Regions from separate parts of the Kribbella lupini genome, predicted to be linked through region 1. Evidence: predicted binding sites of a transcription regulator. Region 1 holds the regulator's gene; each other region holds the start of a gene.
The links. The regulator HrcA, encoded in region 1, represses chaperone genes, less so after heat shock. The targets are predictions, from matches to a motif close to TTGGCACTCGNNNNNNNCGAGTGCCAA.
Positions count from the first base shown of each region.

Region 2: the regulator HrcA is predicted to act here: its motif matches at 1,921-1,947, upstream of ABD235_RS31280 (FmdB family zinc ribbon protein).
Region 3: the regulator HrcA is predicted to act here: its motif matches at 2,704-2,730, upstream of groL (chaperonin GroEL).
Region 4: the regulator HrcA is predicted to act here: its motif matches at 3,323-3,349, upstream of groES (co-chaperone GroES).

Region 1 is NZ_BAAANC010000001.1:259,326-265,017, reverse strand. Features, by position in the region: gene ABD235_RS01265 (16S rRNA (uracil(1498)-N(3))-methyltransferase) at 1-208, opposite strand, end outside; gene dnaJ (molecular chaperone DnaJ) at 352-1,494, opposite strand; gene hrcA (heat-inducible transcriptional repressor HrcA) at 1,529-2,548, opposite strand; gene ABD235_RS01250 (Gfo/Idh/MocA family protein) at 2,633-3,736, opposite strand; gene ABD235_RS01245 (ThuA domain-containing protein) at 3,721-4,362, opposite strand; gene ABD235_RS01240 (EF-Tu/IF-2/RF-3 family GTPase) at 4,495-4,842, shown strand; gene ABD235_RS01235 (MBL fold metallo-hydrolase) at 4,869-5,692, shown strand, end outside.
Region 2 is NZ_BAAANC010000003.1:1,065,057-1,070,748, reverse strand. Features, by position in the region: gene ABD235_RS31290 (MscL family protein) at 301-687, opposite strand; gene cpaB (Flp pilus assembly protein CpaB) at 864-1,475, opposite strand; gene ABD235_RS31280 (FmdB family zinc ribbon protein) at 1,547-1,900, opposite strand; gene ABD235_RS31275 (hypothetical protein) at 2,094-4,376, shown strand; gene ABD235_RS31270 (DUF1203 domain-containing protein) at 4,336-4,797, opposite strand; gene ABD235_RS31265 (penicillin acylase family protein) at 4,897-5,692, shown strand, end outside.
Region 3 is NZ_BAAANC010000003.1:1,339,054-1,344,745, reverse strand. Features, by position in the region: gene ABD235_RS32665 (TetR/AcrR family transcriptional regulator) at 1-584, shown strand, start outside; gene ABD235_RS32660 (GlxA family transcriptional regulator) at 512-1,528, opposite strand; gene ABD235_RS32655 (Rid family hydrolase) at 1,660-2,085, shown strand; gene ABD235_RS32650 (cupin domain-containing protein) at 2,107-2,631, opposite strand; gene groL (chaperonin GroEL) at 2,915-4,540, shown strand; gene ABD235_RS32640 (DinB family protein) at 4,617-5,141, opposite strand; gene ABD235_RS32635 (guanyl-specific ribonuclease) at 5,175-5,450, opposite strand; gene ABD235_RS32630 (GNAT family N-acetyltransferase) at 5,621-5,692, shown strand, end outside.
Region 4 is NZ_BAAANC010000003.1:1,383,536-1,389,227, reverse strand. Features, by position in the region: gene ABD235_RS32865 (NUDIX domain-containing protein) at 1-627, shown strand, start outside; gene ABD235_RS32860 (class I SAM-dependent methyltransferase) at 801-1,964, opposite strand; gene ABD235_RS32855 (peptidoglycan-binding domain-containing protein) at 1,987-2,598, opposite strand; gene ABD235_RS32850 (peptidoglycan-binding domain-containing protein) at 2,692-3,204, opposite strand; gene groES (co-chaperone GroES) at 3,490-3,786, shown strand; gene groL (chaperonin GroEL) at 3,907-5,526, shown strand.

The sequences.
Region 1 (5,692 bases):
TGGGCAGGGCTTGGACGACGACCAGCCGAGGAGCCGGTTTCGGCACACTCCCCCGCTGGTCGACGGCGACGGTGATGCCGGACTTCGAGGAGGCCACCACAGCACCTTCGGCGAAGTTCCCCACACCGTCCGTCAACCGAACCCGCTCCCCAGGACCGATCCGGCGCACCACCGCCGCATGCCGACCCTCGGCGCCGCCGAGCACCAGCTCAGCTCCTCCTCCGCCTGCGGCGGAGGAGGAGTGGGGGGAGGAGGAGCCGACGCCCCCGGGCTCACCGGCTACGCCGGGAGCGGGCGCCTCGCCGAGGTCGGCCAGGTGGAATACCGGGAGGCCCATGGTTGGCCGGGGGTTCAGTGGGCGCCGAAGGCGTCGCGGAGGCGGCCGAAGACGCCCTTGTGGGTGGCTTGGACCTGGCCCTGCGGGCGCTCCTCGCCGCGGGCCTCGGCCAGGTCCTTGAGGATCTGGGCCTGGTGCTCGTCGAGCTTCGTCGGGGTCTCGACGATGATCTGGACGATCAGGTCGCCGCGGCCGGCGTGGCGCAGGCGCGGGACGCCGCGGGCGGTCAGCGTCATCGCGGTGCCGGACTGCGTGCCGGGCCGGATCTCCAGCGGTGTCGTCTCGCCCTCCAGCGTCGGCAGGTCGATCGTCGTGCCCAGCGCGGCAGCGGTCATCGGCAGCGTGACCGTGCAGTGCAGGTCGTCGCCGTTGCGGCTGAAGATGTCGTGCGGCTCGACCTCGATCTCGACGTACAGGTCGCCGGCCGGACCGCCGCCGGGGCCGACCTCGCCCTGGCCGGACAGCTGCACGCGGGTGCCGCTGTCGACACCGCCCGGGATCTTCACCGTGACCGTACGACGCGAGCGCACGCGGCCGTCGCCGGAGCACTCGACGCACGGGCTCGGGATGGTCGTCCCGAAGCCGCGGCAGTTCGGGCACGGGCGCATCGTCCGGACCTCACCGAGGAACGAGCGCTGCGTGTGCGTGACCTCGCCCCGGCCGTGGCACACCTCGCAGGTGACCGGCTCGGACCCGGCCGCCGCACCCGACCCCGAACAGGTCGGACAGACAACGGCGGTGTCGACCTTCAGCTCCCGCGTCGTACCGAACGCGGCCTCGCTCAGGTCGATCCGCAGCGGGATCAGCGCGTCCTGGCCGCGCCGGGTGCGTGGTCGCGGACCGCGCGTCGCGCCGCCGGTCTGGCCGAAGAAGGCGTCCATGATGTCGGTGAAGGTGAACGCCTGGCCGAAGCCCGCGCCCGCCCCACCCGGTCCGGCGCTCGCGAACGGGTCGCCGCCGAGGTCGTGGACCTGCTTCTTCTGCGGGTCGCTGAGCACCTGGAAGGCGCGGCCGATCTCCTGGAACTTGGCGTGCGCGTCCTCGGAGTCGTTCACGTCCGGGTGGTACTGACGGGCCAGCTTGCGGTAGGCCTTCTTGATCTCGTCCTGGGACGCGTCACGGCTGACGCCGAGAACGGCGTAGTAATCGGTGCTCATACTCCAGACCAGAGGTAGGGAAATCGCTGATTGGTCATGAGTCGGCCAGGATCTGGCTGACGTAGCGCGCGACGGCGCGGACGGCGCCCATCGTGCTGGGGTAGTCCATGTGGGTCGGGCCGACGATGCCGAGGGTGGCCAGCGCCTCCGACTTGGGGCCGTAGCCGGTGGCGACCACCGAGGTGGTGGCCAGCCCCTCGTACGGGTTCTCGTGCCCGATCCGGACCGTGAGGGTCTGCGGGTGGGTCGCCTCGCCGAGCAGCTTGAGCAGGATCACGTGCTCCTCGAGCGCTTCCAGCACGGGTTTCACGTTGCGCTCGAAGTCGTCGCCGTACCGGGTCAGGTTGGCCGCGCCGCCGACCGCGATCCGCTGCTCGCCCTCGTCGGTGAAGGCCTCCAGCAGCGTCGTCACGATCGCCGTCACGAACGGCCGGTCGGCCGGCGGGAAGGTCTCGGCCACGCCGGTCAGCGCGGTGGTCGCGTCGGTCAGCCGCTGGCCGGTGAGCACCGTGTTCAGCCGGGAGCGCAGGTCGGCGACCAGCTGCTCGTCGACGTCGGCCTGCGCCTCGACGATCCGCTGCTCGACCCGCCCGGTGCTGGTGATCAGCACCAGCAGCAGCCGCCGCGGGGTCATCGTCACGACCTCGACGTGCCGCACGCTGGAGCGGATCAGCGTCGGGTACTGCACGATCGCGACCTGGCGGGTGATCTGCGCCAGCAGCCGGACGGTCCGCCGTACGACGTCGTCCAGGTCCACCGCGCCGGTGAGGAACGACGAGATCGCCTTCTTCTCGGCCGCGGACAGCGTCTTGACCGTGCTCAGCTTGTCCACGAACAGCCGGTACCCGGCGTCGGTCGGGATCCGGCCGGCGCTGGTGTGCGGCTGGGTGATGTACCCCTCCTCCTCCAGCGCGGCCATGTCGTTGCGCACGGTCGCCGGCGAGACGCCGAGGTTGTGCCGGTCGACCAGCGTCTTGGACCCGACCGGCTCGTGGGTCGCCACGTAGTCCTCGACGATGGCCCGGAGCACGTCCAGTTTGCGCTCGTCCAGCACGCGCACCACCCTCTCTCAGCATCCGGTCCTGGCACTCAGACAGTTCGAGTGCCAGTCTACCGACCCGTAGTAGAGGTTTGCGCCTCAGGCAGTTTCGGGCGAGGCTCCCAACGGTACTGCGGCCGGCCGCTCGACCGTGCTGGCGACGTCCACCGGCTGATCCTTGGCGGCCGCTTCGAGCAGCGACTCCAGGACGTCGAGCACGTGGAAGGCCAGGGCACCGTCCGCACGATGCGCACCACCGGTCCGGATCGCGCGCGCCATGTCAGCAACCCCGACACCGCGCCCCGCCCCGGCGTACCCGCCGGCCACCGGTACCTCGGTCCACTCGCGCTGCGCCGCAGTCGCGATCTCGACCGTGCCGTCGAACGCGTTCGGGTCGGGCACCGACAGGCTGCCGTCGGTGCCGTAGATCTCGATCCGCGGCAGGCGCGCGGCCCACACGTCGAACGACATCAGCACCGTCGTCAGCGCCCCGGACTCGTGCTCGAGGATGCCGGTCACGTGCGTCGGGACGTCGACCGGGAAGACCTGCCCGGCCCGCGGCCCGGTGTGCACCTTGCGCTCGTCCTGCGAGCGCCCCGCGCGCCCGGTCACCCGGCGGACCGGGCCGAGCAGCGTGATCAGGCTGGTCACGTAGTACGGGCCCATGTCGAGCAGCGGGCCGCCGCCGGGCTGGTAGTAGAACTCCGGCGCCGGGTGCCACAGCTCGTGCCCGGGCGTGACGAACGACGCACTGGCCGCCGTCGGTACGCCGATGTCGCCGCGGTCGATCACGGCGCGCGCGGTCTGCGTCCCGGTGCCGAGCACGGTGTCCGGCGCGCAGCCGATCCGCAGGCCCTTGGCCTCGGCGAGCTCGAGCAGCGGCTTGGCCTCGGCGCGGTCGACGGCCAGCGGCTTCTCGCCGTACGTGTGCTTGCCGGCTTCGAGGGCCGCCCGGTGCACCGGCGCGTGCGCGGCCGGGATGGTCAGGTTGAGCACGATGTCGACGTCGGGGTCGGCCATCAATTCGTCCGATGACAACGCCCGGACGCCGGGGTGCGCGTCGGCGACGGTCTGCGCGCGCGACACGTCCAGGTCGGCCACCGCGGCCACCTCGACGCCCGGCAGCTTGGCCAGGTGGTCCAGGTAGGTGCCGCTGATGACGCCGGTGCCGACGATGCCGACGCGGGTCACTTGCTCGCCCACAGCAGCCCCCGCTCGATGATCGTGCGGACCTCGGGGGTGTCCAGGTCGGCGAGGCTGTGGCCCGGCGTACAGACGAAGACCTTGCCGTCGCCCCAGGTGCGGGTCCAGACCGCGGGCATCGTCGCGCCCTCGATCCACGGGTAGTCCGGGTGGGCCCGGAAGGTCGTGGTCGCCAGGACGGTGTTGCTCGGGTCGGCGTGCACGTAGTACTGCTCGGTGTGCAGGTCGAAGTGCTCGATGCCCTCGACGATCGGGTGATCGGCGACCACCTCGATCCGGTGGTCGACGAAGCCGCCCGGGTGCGAGATGAACTGGCCGCCGGTCATGAAGCTGTAGTCGACGTTGCCGCGGAAGGAGTCGACGATGCCGCCGTGCCAGCCGGCCAGGCCGGTGCCGGCGCGGACCGCGGCCTCCAGGCCCTTGGTCTCCTCCGCGGTGATCTCGCCCATGCTGATGCACTGCAGCACCAGGTCGGTGCCGTCCAGATCGAGGTAGCTCGAGGTGCTGTCGGAGACGGTGACCTCGAAGTCGTTGTCCCGCAGGAAGGGGATGAACAGCTCGGTCGCCTCGACCGGGAGATGCCCTTCCCAGCCGCCCCGGACCACCAGTGCCCGTCGTGTCGTCACGCCGCCCTGCCCTTCAGAGATGGGATCTTTCCAGTGCCTAGGCGACCCTAAGCGCCCGCACCGGCCCCTTCAACCCCCTTCCCAGCCGGTGGATATCGTTTGCCGGAAATGGCCTGCTCTAGGGTCGGCGTCATGGGATGGAAGTTCTGGAAGAACGACGAGCGGCCGCAGGACGCCGTGCCGCCGGTGGCGGCGCCGCGGGTGCAGGACGACGTGCCGTTCCAGCTGCGCGTCGAGGACGTGTTCTCGATCACCGGCCGCGGCACGGTCGTCACCGGGCGGGTGCTGGCCGGGGTGGTCCGGGAGAACGACGAGGTCGGCGTCCAGCGCGGCGGTGTCGAGGTGCTGCGCACCGTGGTGGCCGGAGTGGAGATGTTCCGGCGGACCACCGATCGGGCGGTCGCGGGCGACAACGTCGGGCTGCTGCTGCGGGGCGTCGAGAAGTCCGACGTGCAGCAGGGTGACGTGCTGACTTCGTAGCCGAGGCCGCCGGATAAGGTCGGGCCATGAGTGAGTGGACCGAGCTGGGTGATCGATGCTGGGTCCGCCGGTATCGCGAGTGGGACCTGAACGTCGGGCTGGTGGTCGGTGACGACGGCGCGCTGGTGATCGATCCGCGCGCGTCGACCGCGCAGGCCGAGCAGGTGCTGGCCGAGATCCGCGAGCTGACCGACCTGCCGGTGAAGTGGGTCGTCAACACGCACGCGCACTTCGACCACACCTTCGGGAACGCCGTCTTCACCGAGGCGGCAACCTACGCGCACGAGAACGCGGCGACCGCCTTGGCCGAGCGCGGCCCGGCGCTGCAGGAGCACTACCGCGACCACCCGGGCACCGACCCGGCGTACCCGGAGATCCCCGCCGAGGTGCTGGCCGAGGTCGCCGCGACCGAACTGGTTGCCGTCGACAACACCTTCTCCGTGGCCAAGGTGATCGACCTCGGCGGCCGGCGGGTCGAGCTGCTGCACCTGGGCAACGCGCACACCGACGGGGACGTCGTGGTCGTCGTACCGGAGGCCGACGTGTACTTCGTCGGCGACCTGGTCGAGGAGTCCGCACCGCCGTCGTACGACGACGACTCGTACCCGCTGGAGTGGCCGGAGACGCTCGACCGGGTGATCGGGCTGCTCACTGCCGAGTCGAAGGTCGTCCCAGGACACGGCGCGGTCGTCGACGCGGAGTTCGTGCGTGACCAGGCCGGGCACCTCGGCACGGTCGCGAACACGATCTCCGGGCTGCACCACGCCGGCACGTCGCTCGACGACGCGCTGAAGCACACCGAGGACTGGCCCTGGCCGGTCGAGCACCTCCAGCACGCCGTACGCCGTGG
Region 2 (5,692 bases), on a different contig from region 1:
TGTGGGGCGGTGGTGGTTGGGGCGAGCTGGATTGTGGGTGCAGACGACCGGACTGCCGCTGGCTGAGGTTGGCCGCCGCTGTCATGCGGCCGGGCAGGTTGGTGGGGGCTGAGGTCGCTGCGGCCGGAAAAGAGTTTGGAGTGATGCTGGCGGGAGGGGAGGTGGGTGGCTGAGGGAGCTGGCTCCTTCGGCCGTTGAAGAGAGGACCCGCCGAGCGAGAGGTGCGCGACCTACCGGATTTGGGGGTTGTGTTCGGCCGCCCTGCCCCGGGTTGGGCAGGGCTTGGCTTGGCGGAGCTGGTTACTGCTGGCGGGACTTGAGGGCGTCTCGGATTTCGATGAGGAGTTGCTGGTCCATGGTGAGAGGTTCCGGCTCGGGCTCGGGCTCGCCCTTGGCGGCGGCTGCGGCGGCGCGGCGGTCCTGGATCTTCTTCATCGGGACGACGAGGACGAAGTACACGACGAGTGCGGTCAGGAAGAAGACGATGAACGCGTTGATGATCGCGGCGAAGTCGATGATGGACTTGGTGTTGCCGTCGACGATCTGCCAGCTGAGGCCGGAGACGTTGCTGCCGCCGAGCGACGCGACGAGTGGGTTGACCAGGTTGTCGACGACGGTCTTCACCACGGTGGCGAAGGCGGTGCCGATGACCACGGCGATGGCCAGGTCGAGGACGTTGCCTCGCATCAGGAATTCCTTGAAGCCCTTGAGCATCTCTTTCTGCCTCCACGAGAGGGTCCCGGTGGACCCGCGGTGATTTGTACCCGGCCAACGTAGGGGTCCGTCCGGGGGCTGGCGAGGGAGCACGCCGCAGGGCAGCGGATCGTGGTCGGAGATGTTCGCTCAGTGACCATGGACGGAGATCAGCTGGTGTCCCGGGTCAAGGCGACGGTTATGCGGGAGTTGGTGGTGGACTGCGCCAACCGGGCGGCGGTCGACGGAGAGGTGGCGAGGACCACCAGGGCGCCTCCGGACGAGCGGCTCGGCGCGGGCAGGGCCAGGACCCGGACCGCGGTCGCCAAGCGAGCGGCGGAAGGGTCTGCCGTGGCCGAGGCGGCGTACAGGTCGACGTGGTCGCCGGGGCGCAGGAGGGCGGCGATGTCGGGGTCGTCGAGCCGGAGCGGGTACGCGACCAGGCCGGGTGGGATCGCCGGTGGAGTGAGGAAGCGGGCGTCGGTGAGTGGTTCGCCGGCGCGCACGGCGGTCGCGAGGATGCGGTCGGACAGGTCGGTGTCCGGTCGGAGCACGCCGCTGGGGACGGTCGCCGGCGGGAGCCGCAGTACGCGGAGGTCGTCAGCCGATGGCGTGACGCCGCCGGGAAGATCGCGTGCGGCCGCCAGGACCGCGGTCGAGGCCGCGGCCGGCGGGGAGAAGGACGCGAGGCCGAAGTAGACGGCGGCCGCCGCGCACAGGCCGGCGAGGAGCCGGCGGTGCCAGCGGGCGGCGCGGATGAGGTCGTGCCAGAAGTTCGTCATGCCAGGGAAGGTACGAGTTTCCCCGGAACGGCCGATTCAGTTGTCCACAGGCCCCCGCGTCGAGCGCGGGATCAGGCGGCGCTGGTCTTGCTGGAGCCCGACGAGGAGGAGCTCGACGACGAGGAGGACTTCGACGAGTCCGACGAAGACGACGACGAGCCAGACTTCGAGGAGTCCGACGAGGACGACGAGGACGACGACGAGGAAGCCCCGGAGTCGGACTTCGCGCTGATCGTGCTCGTGCTCGACGAGCGGCTGTCGTTGCGGTAGAAGCCGGAGCCCTTGAACACCACACCCACCGCGTTGAACACCTTGCGCAGCGTGCCCTGGCAGTTCGGGCAGACCGTGAGGGCGTCGTCGGTGAAGCTCTGCCGGACCTCGAGCGCTTCGCCGCAGTCGGTGCACTGGTACTGGTACGTCGGCACGTTCTTCCCCTTCAGGACGTCTGGCACTCCTACTACTCGACTGCTAATAATGCGCCAGAGCGCCGAAGTATTCCAACTCCGACGGTCTGGACCGGTTCCGGTCACTTCCGGCAACCCTGCAACCGAACCGCCCTCGCCGAGCGTCTCCACAGGCGTGGGACCACTGGGGAGGGGTCAGGGGGACGTCAGGTCGGTGCTGCCCGGCGTCGTCGTCTGGATCGGCGCAGCGGTCGTGCTGGCGCACTACGGGACACCATGGAGCGCGATCCTGGCGTACAGCGCCTACCTGAGCCTCGGGATCATGCTGCCCGGCGTCCTGCTCTGGCGGCTGCTGCGGGGCAACCAGGACGGGTTCGCGGCCGATCTGGCCTTCGGGACCGGCTTCGGGTTCGCACTGTCGATCCTGACCTACCTGCCGGGCCGAGCAGTGGGCTTCCCCTACCTTCCCCTGGCAGTCCCACTGTTGACGCTCGTCGCCTTCACCGCGCTTAAGCCCCTCCGCCCGTACTGGCGCAGCAGGCGACCTCCGATGCCGGCCTGGTGGGCCTGGTTCGTCGCCGGGGCCGGGGCGCTCGGCCTGTGGGTGATCACCCGCGCCGGTCTCCAGATCGAGCCGATCGCGTTCCCCGACGCCGCCTTCCAGTACGGCGACCTGCCGTTCCAGCTGGCCCTGACCGCCGAGCTGAAACACCACCTGCCCGGTCAGATCCCGTACGTCGTCGGCCAGCAGCTCAACTACCACTGGTTCCTCCACGCCGAGCTGGCCGCGGCGAGCTGGCAGACCGGGATCGAACTGGACCTCCTGCTCCGCCGCCTGATGCCGGTGACGGCCGCCCTCGTCCCGGTCCTGTCCGTCGCCGCGCTGGCCACGAGGCTCGCGCGCAAGTCGTGGGCCGGCCCGCTGGCCGCCTGGCTCCTGCTGACGGTGACCAGCTTCGACGTCTACGGCTGGGGCGGCCGCGACCTGATCAGCCAGGCGGCGTACTCGAGTGCCGTGCTGATGTACAGCCTCACCCACGCCTTCGCCGTCGTACTCGCGTTCCCGGTCGTCTACTCGATCGTCTGCCTGCTCCGAAGAGACCGGCACCGCGGCAACTGGCTGCTGCTGGTCGTCGGACTGGCAGCGCTCGCCGGGGCCAAGGCGTCCTTCGTGCCGATGCTGGTGGTGGCAGTTGCTCTGGTCGTCGTGGTGAAGCTGGCGACCGACCGGAGGCTCGACCGGACGTCGGTGGGACTCGGTCTGGCCGTGCTGGCCGCGTTAAGTTTCGCCCAGTTCGTCCTGTTCGACGCCAGCTCCTCCGGCATCGCCTTCGGACCGGGCCAGGCCTTCCGCGCCCTGGCCGGTCGGGTCGGCTTCGAGAGCCGCTACAGCGACCACGCCGCAGCGGCCGTGGTCCTCGGTACGACGGGCGTCACGCTCCTCGTCTCGTGGGCGCTGGCGGGGCTCGGGATGCTGGGCTTCGCCCGCGAGCGCAAGTGGAAGGACCCGGCCGCGGTCTTCCTCACCGGATTCGTCCTAGCGGGCATCGCCGCCGCTGCTCTGCTCCGCCACCCAGGCTTCAGCCAGCTCTACTTCCTCCGGGCCGCCTTCCCGTTCGCCATCGCGGCCTCGGCCTGGGGACTGACACTCCTGCTGAGCGGACTCCGGCTCCGGCAGGTCGGTCCGCGGGTGCTGTTCGCGCTGGCAGGCGGGATGGTGCTGGCGCAGGTCGTGGCCTACTCGACCCCACACAGGCCGCGCAGCAGGCAAGGAGTAGCGGCGGTCAGCTTCCAGGTGATCTGGCCCTGGCTGGTCGTCCTCCTGGTCGCCGGACTCGCAGTACTGGTCCTCCGACAGACGCAGGAGCGCGCCGCAGCACTCGGTCTAGGCGTGCTGGTCGTCCTGGGCGTAGCCGCGGTCGACGTCCCGAAGACGATGGTCACCACCCTCACCGACCAGGTCTGCGTCGCCGGACCGGACCGGCCGGAGTGCCGGCAGACCAGACGGCAGGTCCCTGCCGGAGGCGCTGAGGCCGCCCGCTACATCCGTGACCACTCGGCTGTCGGCGACAAACTCGCCACCAACTCGCACTGCACCCCTGTCTACGCGGACCGGACCTGTGATGCCCGCAACTTCTGGCTCGCCGCGTACGCCGAGCGGCGGGTGCTCGTGGAGGGCTGGGCCTACACCCCGACCGCGCAGAGCCGGAAGGACGCCGACGCCGCCATCTACGGACCGTTCTGGAACCAGCCGTTGCTGCAGCTGAACGACCGCGCCTTCAAACGGCCGACCAAGCGCGTCCTCGACCAGCTGTGGACCCAGTACGGCGTCCGCTGGCTCGTGTTCGACACCAACCTCGACTGGCCCCCGGGCGAGCTCGAGGGCTTCGCAGACCTCCGCTACTCCGTCGGCGCGGTCGCGGTCTACGAGCTGACCGCGCCGACGGAGGACGCGGCTACGCCCGGCGTACCGAGAAGTTCCAGCAGCCCGCGATGACGTTCCGGACGTGGACCAGCGCCACGTCCGGGTCGTCGAAGAGCCGCTTCAGCTCGCCGGGCGCGGTACCGGGCTCAGCCAGTACGCCGTCGAGCATCTGCCCGGTCGCGTCGTACGGGCGCAGGACGGCGCGCCGCTCGCGGAAGTCGTCGGGGAAGTCCGCTCCGGCGTACCCGGAGCACTCCGACGCGTGGACGAAGACCGGGCCGACCTCGGCGTACGGACCGCCCAGCGGTGACGGCTGGTAGGCGATCAGGGCGATCTCCTCACCCTCGGTGGACATCCGCAGGCAGCACCGCAGCGGCGCTCCCTCGCCGGAGTCGAAGGCGACCAGCGGGTTGCCGTGGTCGTCGTGGCCGTTGCATCGGATCCGGTCCAGATCGGTGGCCGGAACGGGCAGGAACTCGAGCTCGCTGAACATGACCGTGGAACGCGCCAGGCCCCCGAGGTGTGAGTACGGAGCGTTAAGGACCGGTATCAGCATTTGGGGTGCGCGGCGGCATTCTCTACGGTTGGGTCCGTGCGTCGCCTGCTTCGGTTACTCGTCATCAGCGGAATTGCGCTGGCCACCCTGCTGCTCGTGGTGGCCGGGACCGGCATTTTCGTCGTCCGCCACTCCTTCCCCTCCTACGACGGCACGATCGAGCTGACCGGCCTGGACGCCGACGTCGAGGTGGTCCGCGACGCCAACGGCATCCCGCAGATCTACGCCGACAAGCCGGCCGACCTGTTCGCCGCCCAGGGCTACGTCGCGGCCCAGGACCGGTTCTTCGAGATGGACTTCCGCCGCCACGTCACCTCCGGCCGGCTGGCCGAGTTGTTCGGCCGGGACGCCCTGGAGACCGACAAGTTCGTCCGGACGCTCGGCTGGCGCCGGGTCGCCGAGAAGGAGCTGGGCCTGCTCAGCCCGGCCACCCGGCAGTACCTGGACGACTACGCCCGCGGCGTGAACTCCTACCTCGACCAGCACTCCGGCTCCGGGCTCAGCCTCGAGTACGCCGTACTGTCGCTCAAGGGCACCGACTACCGGCCCGAGCCGTGGACGGCGGCCGACTCGCTGGCCTGGCTGAAGGCGATGGCCTGGGACCTCGGCGGCAACATGGACGAGGAGATCACCCGGACCAAGCTGGCCGCGACGCTGCCGGCCAAGACGATCGACAGCCTCTACCCGGCGTACCCGTACGACCGCAACGAGCCGATCGTGGCCAACGGCGCGGTCGACGAGGACGGCAAGTTCACCACCGCGCCGGTGAACAGCCAGGCGCCGGCCCGGGCGATGTTCAGCAAGGGCCTGCTCAAGTCGCTGGACAGCGTGG
Region 3 (5,692 bases), on a different contig from region 1:
AGTCGCGCCCCGGCGGGCGGCCGCGGGACGCCGCGCTGGACGAGGCGATCATCCTGGCGACCCGCAACCGCCTGGTGTCCGACGGATACTCGCGGATGACGATCGGCGACATCGCCGCCGACGCCGGGGTCAGCCGGCCGACGCTCTACCGGCGCTGGAACTCCAAGTTCGCGCTGGTGGTCGACGCGCTCGACTACGGTTTCCGCCGGCAGAAGGACTCGTACGCCGTCGACCTCGCCGGTCTGGAGCCCCGCGAGGCGCTGACCGAGGCGGTCCGGCGGCTCGATCCGGCGTACTTCACCCCGGACGCGATGGTCCTGATGGGCAACTTCGCCGGCGAGGCCGCCCGCACGCCGGAGCTGCTCGAGATCCTCCGCCGGCACGCCGTCGAGCCGCGGATCGGCCTGGTCGAGACCGTCCTCACCGAGCTCCAGGAACGCGGTGCCGTCCGCGCCGGGATCGACCGCCACACGATCGCGACGCTCTGCTTCGGCGCGTACTTCGCCGCCTTCTACCGCGGCGACCCCGCCGACGGCATCCCGGCCAAGGTCGTCGAGGTCCTCTGGCCCGCGGTCGCCGCCTGACGGCCCGGGACCTGATCGCCGGCGTCCCTTGCCCCGCGACCCACGGCTGCCTCCCGCCGGTAGGCGCTCGGGGTCGTCCCGACCTCACGCCGGAAGACCGCGCGGAAGTTCGCCGCGCTGCCGAAACCGGTCGCGCCGGCGATCCGCTCGACCGGCCAATCCGTTGCCTCCAGCAACCTTCGCGCGCTGAGCAGCCGCTGTGTGGTGACCCAGCGCATCGGCGACTGCCCAGTCTCGGCCTCGAAGTGCCGGATGAACGTACGCCGCGGCAGGTGGCTGCGATCGGCCAACTGCTGCACGGTGATCGGCTCGCCGAGGTTCTCCAGCACCCACCCGCGAGTGGGGGACAGATCGGACCGCGGCGGAGCCGGTACGCCGAGCTGCTGCCGCTGGTCGCCGCTCCGGACCGGCGCCGCGACCACCCCTTGTCCAGCCGCGTGCGCCGCCTCCGCACCGAAGTCGGACCGGACCAGGTGCAGGCAGGCGTCGATCGCCGCGCCACCTCCCGCGGAGGTGAGGAGTCGGCCGTCCTCGACGAACAGCTGGTCGCCCAGCACGTTCACCATCGGGTAGAGCGCCCGCAGTGACTCGACGTACTGCCAATGCGTGGTGGCGTCGCGCCGGTCGAGCACGCCGCTGGCAGCCAGGGCGAACGTGCCGGTGCAGATGCCGACCAGCCGGGCGCCGCGCTCGGCGGTGGTCCGCAGCAACTCCAGGTACTCCGCCGGCAGCGGGACCTCCGGGTCGTCGTACCCGGGCACCACGACGATGTCGGCCGCCGCGGCCGCGGCCAGGGGAGCGGCGGGCCGGAGGGCGGACCCCGGGACGTCTGCGTCGCCGCAGAGCAGTACGTCGTACCCGCCCTGCTTGCCGAGGATGTACGCCGGGATGGTGACGTCGAGGTCGATCACCCGCGGCACGACCAGGATCGCGACGCTCAGCACGGGTCCTCCTCGGCGACGGTACGGCGGGTGGCACGAACGATGCCGTCTTTGGCACGGCCGCGGCTGGTGGCCGGCGGCCCGGCTTCCTAGGTTGATTGAACCTTAATCTTCCAGACAAGGAGCGATCGCCGATGACGGTTCGGGTGGAGAACCACGGGGTCCCGTGGGAGCACGACTACGGCTACGTCCAGGCCGTCCAGCGCGGGGACACCATCTACGTGTCGGGTCAGCTCGCGCACGACGGCGCCGACCTGGTCGCGCCCGCGCCGGTCGACGAGAACGGCGCGGTGACCGACTTCTCCGCGATGGGCGACCAGCTGCGCCGGACCTACGCGAACGCCGAGGAACTGCTGCGGCGCTTCGGCGCCTCGCTCGACGATGTGGTCGAGGAGGTCGTCTACGTGCTGGACGTCGACGCCGCGATGGCGGTCGCCGGCGAGGTCCGCAAGGCGGCGTACCGGCGCGACGACCCGCAGGTCGCCAGCACGATCCTCGGCGTCACCCGCCTGGCCTTCCCGCAGCAACTGGTCGAGGTCAAGTTCGTCGCGAAGGTTTAGGGCGTGTCTGGCAATTCTCCCCTAGTGCGACGGCGGGTGCAGGTCGTAGCGCTGGATGATCTCGTCGTACCAGGTGGGGGTCTCGTAGGTGAGTCCGTACCTGGTGGCGAGGTCCGCGAACTCGGGGGTCTCGCGAAGCGGGCCGAGGCCGGTGGCGGCCGAGCCGGCCAGGAGTTCGCCGAGGTCGCGGAAGTAGTTCTCGAAGCCGCCAGGCGTGATCACCTCGATGATCCGGCCGGGAGTGCTGCCGGCGTTCCACATCGCGTGCAGCTGGCCGCGCGGCTTGGTGATGTAGCCGCCGGGGCCGAGCACCACCTCGCTGTCGTCGGACCGGAAGCCGATCTCGCCGGCCACCACGATCGAGTGCTCGTCCTCGCGGGTGTGCCGGTGCGGGGCGGTGATCGTGCCGACCGCGAACGGGTGCTCGACGATCGCGACCTCGCCGCCGTTGGCTGTGGCCGACAGTTTCAGGACGGCGCCGAAGCCGGGCAGGGCGATCTGCTCGCCCTCGCCGGGCTGGACGACGGTGACGCCGGTGCGCTCCACGGATCCTCCTCGGGCGTAGTTTCGTTACAAGCATTGACTGTAACTCGCGAGGGTCTCCGGGACCAGGTCCGGCTTGCACTCGCTGGGGTCGAGTGCTAATACTTGGTTAGCACTCAGTGGGCGAGAGTGATAACGCTCGTGCCTGCTGGGAGCTGTCAGAAGACGGCCTCGATGAGGTGCCGGAGTCAGGCGGGACGTGACCGCGACGACCTCGGTGCCGTCCGTCGCGGGCATCCCGGCCGGCTGAACCACCAGAAACTCGACGCGGGAGGACTCGCGGAGAATGCCCAAGCTGATTTCGTTCAACGAAGAGGCGCGCCGCGGCCTCGAGCGGGGAATGAACACCCTCGCCGACGCCGTCAAGGTGACGCTTGGCCCGAAGGGCCGCAACGTCGTCCTGGAGAAGAAGTGGGGCGCCCCCACGATCACCAACGACGGCGTCTCGATCGCCAAGGAGATCGAGCTCGAGGACCCGTACGAGAAGATCGGGGCCGAGCTCGTCAAGGAAGTTGCCAAGAAGACCGACGACGTCGCGGGTGACGGCACCACCACCGCGACCGTGCTGGCCCAGGCGCTCGTGCGCGAGGGTCTGCGCAACGTCGCCGCCGGCGCCAACCCGATGGGCCTGAAGAAGGGCATCGAGAAGGCTGTCGAGGCCGTCAGCGAGCAGCTGCTCGCGCTGGCCAAGCCGGTCGAGACCCGCGAGCAGATCGCGGCCACCGCCTCGATCTCGGCGGCGGACACCCAGGTCGGCCAGATCATCGCCGAGGCGATGGACAAGGTCGGCAAGGAAGGTGTCATCACCGTCGAGGAGAGCAACACCTTCGGTCTGGAGCTCGAGCTCACCGAGGGCATGCGCTTCGACAAGGGTTACATCTCGCCGTACTTCGTGACCGACACCGAGCGGATGGAAGCGGTCCTCGACGACCCGTACATCCTCGTGGTGAACAGCAAGATCTCCAGCATCAAGGACCTGGTCCCGGTGCTCGAGAAGGTCATGCAGACCGGCAAGCCGCTGGCGATCATCGCCGAGGACCTCGAGGGCGAGGCGCTGGCCACCCTGGTCGTCAACAAGATCAAGGGCACCTTCAAGACCGTCGCCGTCAAGGCGCCGGGCTTCGGTGACCGCCGCAAGGCCATGCTCGGTGACATCGCCATCCTCACCGGTGGTCAGGTCATCTCCGAGGAGGTCGGCCTCAAGCTCGACACCGTGGACCTGGAGCTGCTCGGCCAGGCCCGCAAGGTCGTCGTCACCAAGGACGAGACCACCATCGTCGAGGGCGTCGGCGACGCCGACTCGATCCAGGGCCGGGTCAACCAGATCCGCGCCGAGATCGAGAAGTCGGACTCCGACTACGACCGTGAGAAGCTGCAGGAGCGGCTGGCCAAGCTGGCCGGCGGCGTCGCGGTGATCAAGGTCGGCGCGGCCACCGAGGTCGAGCTGAAGGAGCGCAAGCACCGCATCGAGGACGCCGTTCGCAACGCGAAGGCGGCCGTCGAGGAGGGCATCGTCGCCGGTGGTGGCGTCGCGCTGCTGCAGGCGTCGGTGATCGCGTTCGAGAAGCTGGAGCTCGAGGGTGACGAGGCGACCGGTGCCGCGATCGTGCGGTCGGCCGTCGAGGCTCCGCTCAAGCAGATCGCCGTCAACGCCGGCCTCGAGGGTGGCGTCGTGGTGGAGAAGGTCCGCAACCTCGAGCCGGGTCACGGCCTGAACGCCGCGACCGGTGAGTACGTCGACCTGATCAAGACCGGGATCATCGACCCGGCCAAGGTCACCCGGTCGGCGCTGCAGAACGCGGCCTCGATCGCGGCCCTGTTCCTCACCACCGAGGCAGTCATCGCCGACAAGCCGGAGAAGGCCTCGGCCGCTCCGGGCGGCGCGCCCGACATGGGCGGCATGGACTTCTGATCCCGAGAAGTTCCTCGCAGTACCAGTAGCAAAACGAAGCGGTCCCGGGTCCCAGCCCGGGACCGCTTCGCTGTGTTCAGGAAGCAGTGGACAACTCGGCCGCGCGCAGCAATCGCAGCTGCCCGATCTCCGCGGCGTTCTTCATCAGCTCGGCGTTCACCCACCCGTACAGGTCGGCCACGGTCCGGCCGGCTTCCGGCGGCCAGGGGAACGCCACCGGAAGCGTGAGCCGCGACGAGTCCTCCAGTACGACGGACCACTCGTCCCGCAGGTGGTGCATCCAGTCGCGGGTGCCGAGCAACGTGCCCGGCCACGGTACGTCGGTGCGGTGCGGCGGCACGGTCTGGCGGGCGTGGGCCAGCGCGGTGGTCCACCACCAGCCGATGTGCCAGGTCAGCCAGCCGACGGTCGGCACCGGGATCGGGTCGAGCTCCTCGTCGGCCCAGTCCGGCCGCCAGATCCCGGCCGCGTCCGGCCGTACGGTCCAGGTCGGCCCGGCCGGCTCCCAGAGCAGGTCCTCCGGGACCAGCCGGTCCAGGTGGTACTCGAACAGGGACCAGGTCAGCTCGAACTGCCCTCGCAAGACACCCGTGATCGTCACCGGGAGATTCTCTCAAAGACGACGGACAACCCCTCAGGCGTTTTCGTCCACGACGCAGAACGACGCGTAGTGGTCGGCGGTGTAGTAGACGAAGGCCGGGTCGGTGGTCGCGCCGCCGCCGATCAGCCGGCGCGCGCCGCGGTCGGGAGAGCCGGGCGTCTCCACGGTGTACTCGTGGTAGTACCCACTCGACTCGTCCGGCAGGATGCCCTCCCGGTTCTGGAAGACGGTGCCGTTCTGGTCGTACGGGAACGGCCCGCCGGAGTGGATCAGGTCGAGCGTCTCCGAAGCCTCTCCCGTACATCCCACCTGTGGTTAATCGGTGGACTATGACCTCGCCGGGCCCTAGTGTTCTGGCAGCGAGAACGACTCGAGCGAAAGGAGCGACCGATGACCACTCTCACGTGTTCGACGGCGCGTCCGGTCCGCTCGTCCAGCTCGCACTGAGCGGAGCCCCGCGCCTCTTTTCCGGAGGTACCGTGACCATCCGCACCATCGTCGAGTCCGATCTCGACACCATCCACACCCTGATCGCCGACCAGTCGATCAAC
Region 4 (5,692 bases), on a different contig from region 1:
GGGGCGGGGCTGGCTGATGTGCCGACCTCCTGGGAGGTGAGCTCGTCGGAGACCGTGCACGCGACCGGGCGGGTGATCTCCGTACGGCGGGACCAGGTGGTCCCGCCCGCCGGCGGCGAGCCGTTCACGCGGGACGTCGTCGTCCACCCGGGTGCGGTCGGAGTGGTCGCGCTCGACGAGAACCACCGGATGCTGCTGGTCCGCCAGTACCGTCACCCGGTCGGCTACCGCCTGCTCGAGCCCCCGGCCGGCCTGCTCGACGTACAGGGTGAGGCCTACCGGCTCGGCGCCGAGCGGGAACTGTGGGAGGAGGCCGCGACCAAGGCCGCCGACTGGCGGATCCTCGTGGACGCGTTCACCTCACCGGGGCTGACCACCGAGGCGGTGCGGATCTTCCTGGCACGCGACCTGTCGCCGGCCGAGGATGTCTACGACCGGCTGCACGAGGAAGCCGACATGGAGACGGTCTGGGCGCCGCTCGAGGACGTCGTCAAGGCGGCGCTGGCCGGCGACCTGCACAACCCGATCCTGGTGATGGGCTCGCTGGCCGCCTGGGCAGCACTCAACGGCGAAGGCTTCGACGCCCTCCGCCCAGCCGACTCACCTTGGCCCGCCAAGGACCGCTGACCGTGACGAAGAGCAGCAGGCCAGTCCACGACCTGGCCTGCTGACGCGTTCTGAAGTTAGTGGCGGACCCCCGGGAGTCGTCGGCAACGAGCGCAGCACCTCGCCCGTCGGCAGGCTTCCCGGGGGCCCGCTCTCGTGTTCGAGTATATGTTCGAATACTGCGCGAGCGCAAGTCAGCTCGACCGACGGCACGAGTACGCGACCGCGTCCCGCCCGATCCGCGTGATGATCAGCGTCGCCGCCCGCGAGCCCTTCGGTGAGAGCTTCTTCCGCAGTACCGCCGGATCCACGTCGACGCCCCGTTTCTTGATCTCCAGCGTGCCGATGTCGTTGGTCCGCACCCACGATTTCAGCGCTTTCTCCTTGTACGGCAGCGTCTCGACCACCTCGTACGCCGACGCCAGCGCCGTCTCCACCAGGAACGGCCCGGTCACGTAAGCGATCCGCGGGTCCAGCAGCCAGCCGTTCACCTCCGCGACGACCGCCGTGACCAGACCGGCGCGCACCACAGCGCCGTCCGGCTCGTAGATGTACTGGCCGACCGGCCCGACCTCAGCCTCCGGTGCGACAGCAACCGAGGCGCCACTCGGCAGCAGCGTCGCCCGCCGCGCAGCGCCGCCGTACAGCTTGCCGGACCAGAGTGCGGCCTCTTTGACCTCGCCGGCGTCGCTCACCCACTCCGCCTCGACCCCCTCCGGTACGGCGTCGTGCGGGATCCCCGGTGCGACCTTCACGCACGCCGTCCCCTCCAGCAGCGAGCTGATGAACGACCAGGGCGGCGAGTACGCGTTGTGGTCGAACACCCGCCTCCCATCTGCCCGCCGCGCAGGATCCGCGAAGACCACCTCGTACGGCGTCAGGTCCTGCTCCTCCGCATCGCCCAGCAGCACCTCACCGGGTAAGCCCAGCGCGGACAGGTTCGCCGCAGCTGCTGCGGCCGTCGCCGGGTCGCGTTCGACGCCGGTGATGCGCAGACCGGCCCGCGCCGCGCTGATCAGGTCGCCGCCGATTCCGCAGCCCAGGTCGATCACCGAAGCGCCGGGCAGCGCCGCAGCGATCCGGGCGGAGCGGTGTGCGGCGACAGCGGTCCGTGTCGACTGCTCGAGCCCGTCCGGCGTGAAGTACATCCGGGCCGCGTCGTCCGCGCCGAACTTGGCGACCGCCCGGTGCCGCAACGACGCCTGGGTGACAGCCGCGGTGACCACCGCCGCGTCGTACCGGCGGCGGAGCTTCTCGACCAACTGCAGCTCGCCGCCGGGGGTGAAGGACGCACAGGCCTCCGCCAGTACGTCGGACCCCGGTGGGGTGAGCAGTGTGGTGATCGAGTGGGGTGTCACGCGCTCATTCTGCGCTGAGCACTCAGAGAGAGCTGTAGCAGCCGGTGCTCCAGATGCCCTTCGTCGAGTGGTAGAGCCGCCAGTTCATCGCCGAGCGGGTCTGCGGGCCGTAGATGCCGTCCGCGGCGAGCTTGTGGCGCTTCTGGACCTGCTTGACGATCGCACGGGTGTTGCTGCCGTACACGCCGTCGATCGTGAGCTTCGACCCGTAGCAGTAGTTCAGGTTGCGCTGCAGCGTGCGGATGGCGGTGTCCGGGTCGCCGAACCGCTCGTTGCCGCGCTGCGGGTCGTCGCCGTACATCAGGTTGCAGCGGGTGCTGCTGCTCTCCCAGACCGACGGCGCCGGCACGCCCCACCCGTTCCCGACCGGCACGAGTCGGGCGCTCCGGCACTGCTCCAGCGCGGCCGCCGCAGCTGCGGCCCGTACGCCGCGGTCGCCGGCCCGCCCGGCTACCTCACCCGGCGCCGGCTCGGGAGCTGTCGCGGCTGCCGGTGCGCCCGCCGCCTGCGGAGTGTCCGTGTCGGAGTGGCCGCCGGCGACGGCCACTCCCACGACGATCGGACTGACCACCAGTGCGGCGATCGCGACCAACGCCTTGCCCGACGGCTTCTTCAACGCGAGGGAGAGTTTCATCCGGGCTCCTCGAACTGGTGGTCGCTCCAGACAGCACGGTCCCACGTCGGACCGCCCAGGCCCAGTCCTCGGTCGCGGAAAGTGCGGGAGGGACTACAGCGGGCTGTAGCAGAGCTCGCTCGACAGCCGCAGCTTCGGGTTCCAGAGCCGCCAATTCATCGCCGAGCGGGTCGCCGGGCCGTAGACCCCGTCCGCGGTGAGGCCGTGCCGGCGCTGCACCGCGGCAACGGCGGCCTGGGTCTTGCTGCCGTAGCGGCCGTCGACGGTCAGCTTGGAGCCGTAGCAGTAGTTCAGGTTGCGCTGCAGCGTCTTGATCGCCGTCTCCGGGTCGCCGAACGGGTTGCGCGGGTCGCGGTGCGGCAGGTCGCCGTACTTGAGGTTGCAGGTGCTGCTGCTGTCCTCCCAGATCGAGAGCACCGGGACCGTCCAGCCGGCGGTGTTGACCTGCCGGTTGTAGACCTGCTGGCACTGCGACAGCGCCTGCGTTCCGGCCGACGCGCTCGAGGCCGCGACGGTCAGCGGTACGACGGCGACCGCGGCCGTGGTGGCGACGACGGCGATCCTGCGGACCGTGGCCGTGCGCCGGAGGCTGGTGAGAACGGACATGGTGGTCTCCCTCCCGATGGACCCCGGTCGATCGGCGTCCTGTACCGCTGAGACGACCTGGACCCGCTCGCGAGTTGAGTCCCGGACCGGTTCGTGATGTTCGCCGGTGGCGGACTTTCTGGCACTCGAGTTGACCGAGTGCTAATCGCGGCCTAGATTCGGTGTTGGCACTCTCCCTGTGAGGGTGCCAGCGGCCCCGGCCCCTGACCCCCGCGACGGCAGGCGGCGGGACGGCCGTCCTGACGCACTGTGAATCATCAAGAACTCGACCGTGGAGGTCAGCAAGTGTCGGTCACGATCAAGCCGCTCGAGGACCGCGTCCTCGTTGCGCCGCTCGAAGCCGAGCAGACCACGAAGTCCGGCCTGGTGATCCCGGACACCGCCAAGGAGAAGCCGCAGGAGGGCGAGGTCCTCGCCACCGGCCCCGGCCGCATCGACGACAACGGCAACCGCGTCCCGCTGGACGTCGCCGTCGGCGACAAGGTCATCTACTCCAAGTACGGCGGCACCGAGGTCAAGTACGACGGCCAGGACTACCTGATCCTGGGCGCCCGCGACATCCTCGCCGTCGTCAGCAAGTGACGACTGCTCAGAGTTTCTGACTGACACCGCCCCGGTGCCGATCACCGGCGCCGGGGCGGAGTCGGTCCAGAACCGGCTGGGCCATTGAACGCAAGAATTCAGAGAGGGACTGGTTTTTCCATGCCGAAGATCCTCGAGTTCGACGAGAACGCGCGGCGCGCCCTGGAGCGTGGCGTCGACAAGCTCGCGAACACGGTGAAGGTGACGCTGGGGCCCAAGGGCCGCTACGTCGTGCTGGACAAGAAGTGGGGCGCCCCGACCATCACCAACGACGGTGTCACCGTCGCCCGTGAGGTCGAGCTGGACGACCCGTTCGAGAACCTCGGCGCGCAGCTGGCCAAGGAGGTCGCCACCAAGACCAACGACGTCGCCGGCGACGGGACCACCACCGCCACGGTGCTGGCCCAGGCGCTCGTGCACGAGGGCCTGCGGGCCGTCGCGGCCGGGGTCAACCCGATGGGCCTGAAGAAGGGCATCGAGGCCGCCGTCGAGGCCGTCTCCGCCCGGCTGATCGAGACCGCGCGCCCGGTCGACGACAAGGGCGACATGGCCCACGTCGCGACCATCTCCGCCCGGGACGCCGAGATCGGCGGCCTGATCGCGGACGCCTTCGACAAGGTCGGCAAGGACGGTGTGATCACCGTCGAGGAGTCGAACACCTTCGGCACCGAGCTCGAGTTCACCGAGGGCATGCAGTTCGACAAGGGCTTCATCTCGCCGTACTTCATCACCGACGCCGAGGCCGGCGAAGCGGTGCTGGACGACCCGTACATCCTGATCAGCCAGAACAAGATCTCCGCCGTCGCGGACCTCCTGCCGCTGCTGGAGAAGGTCGTGCAGTCGGGCAAGACGCTGCTGATCATCGCCGAGGACGTCGAGGCCGAGGCCCTGTCGACCCTGGTGGTCAACAAGATCCGCGGCAACTTCACCTCCGTGGCCGTCAAGGCCCCGGGCTTCGGTGACCGCCGCAAGGCGATGCTGGAGGACCTGGCCGCGCTGACCGGCGCGCAGGTGATCGCTCCCGAGGTTGGGCTCAAGCTCGACCAGGTCGGCCTCGAGGTGCTCGGCACCGCGCGGCGGATCGTCGTGAGCAAGGACAACACCACCGTCGTCGAGGGCGCCGGCAAGGCCGACGAGATCGAGGCCCGGGTCAACCAGATCAAGGCCGAGATCGAGCGCACCGACTCCGACTGGGACCGCGAGAAGCTGCAGGAGCGGCTGGCCAAGCTGGCCGGTGGCGTCTGCGTGATCAAGGTCGGCGCGGCCACCGAGGTCGAGCTGAAGGAGAAGAAGCACCGCATCGAGGACGCCGTGTCGGCGACCCGTGCGGCGATCGAGGAGGGCATCGTCGCCGGTGGCGGCTCCGCCCTCGTCCACGCCGCCTCGGTGCTCGACGACAACCTGGGCCTGGAGGGCGACGAGCTCGCCGGTGTCCGGATCGTCCGCAAGTCGGTGGTCGAGCCGCTGCGCTGGATCGCCGAGAACGGTGGTTACGAGGGTTACGTCGTGACCGCCAAGGTGGCCGAGCTCGAGGTCGGCAGCGGCTTCAACGCCGCCACCGGTGAGTACGGCGACCTGCTCGCGCAGGGTGTCCTCGACCCGGTCAAGGTGACCCGTTCCGCGCTGGCCAACGCCGGCTCGATCGCGGCCCTGCTCCTCACCACGGAGACCCTGGTCGTCGACAAGCCCGAGGACGAAGAGCCCGCCGCCGCCGGTCACGGCCACGGTCACGGTCACTGATTCCTCCGCACCACACGTAGTACCCGCACTGCCCGGCAGGTCCTCGGACCTGCCGGGCAGTGGGCTTTTCCGGCCCTTCAGGCCGTCCGTCCTGTGGATACCCGGGGGTAGTGACAGGTTGTAATGAAAAATGCTCAGTGATCACGAATTGCCACTAGGCAGCGGC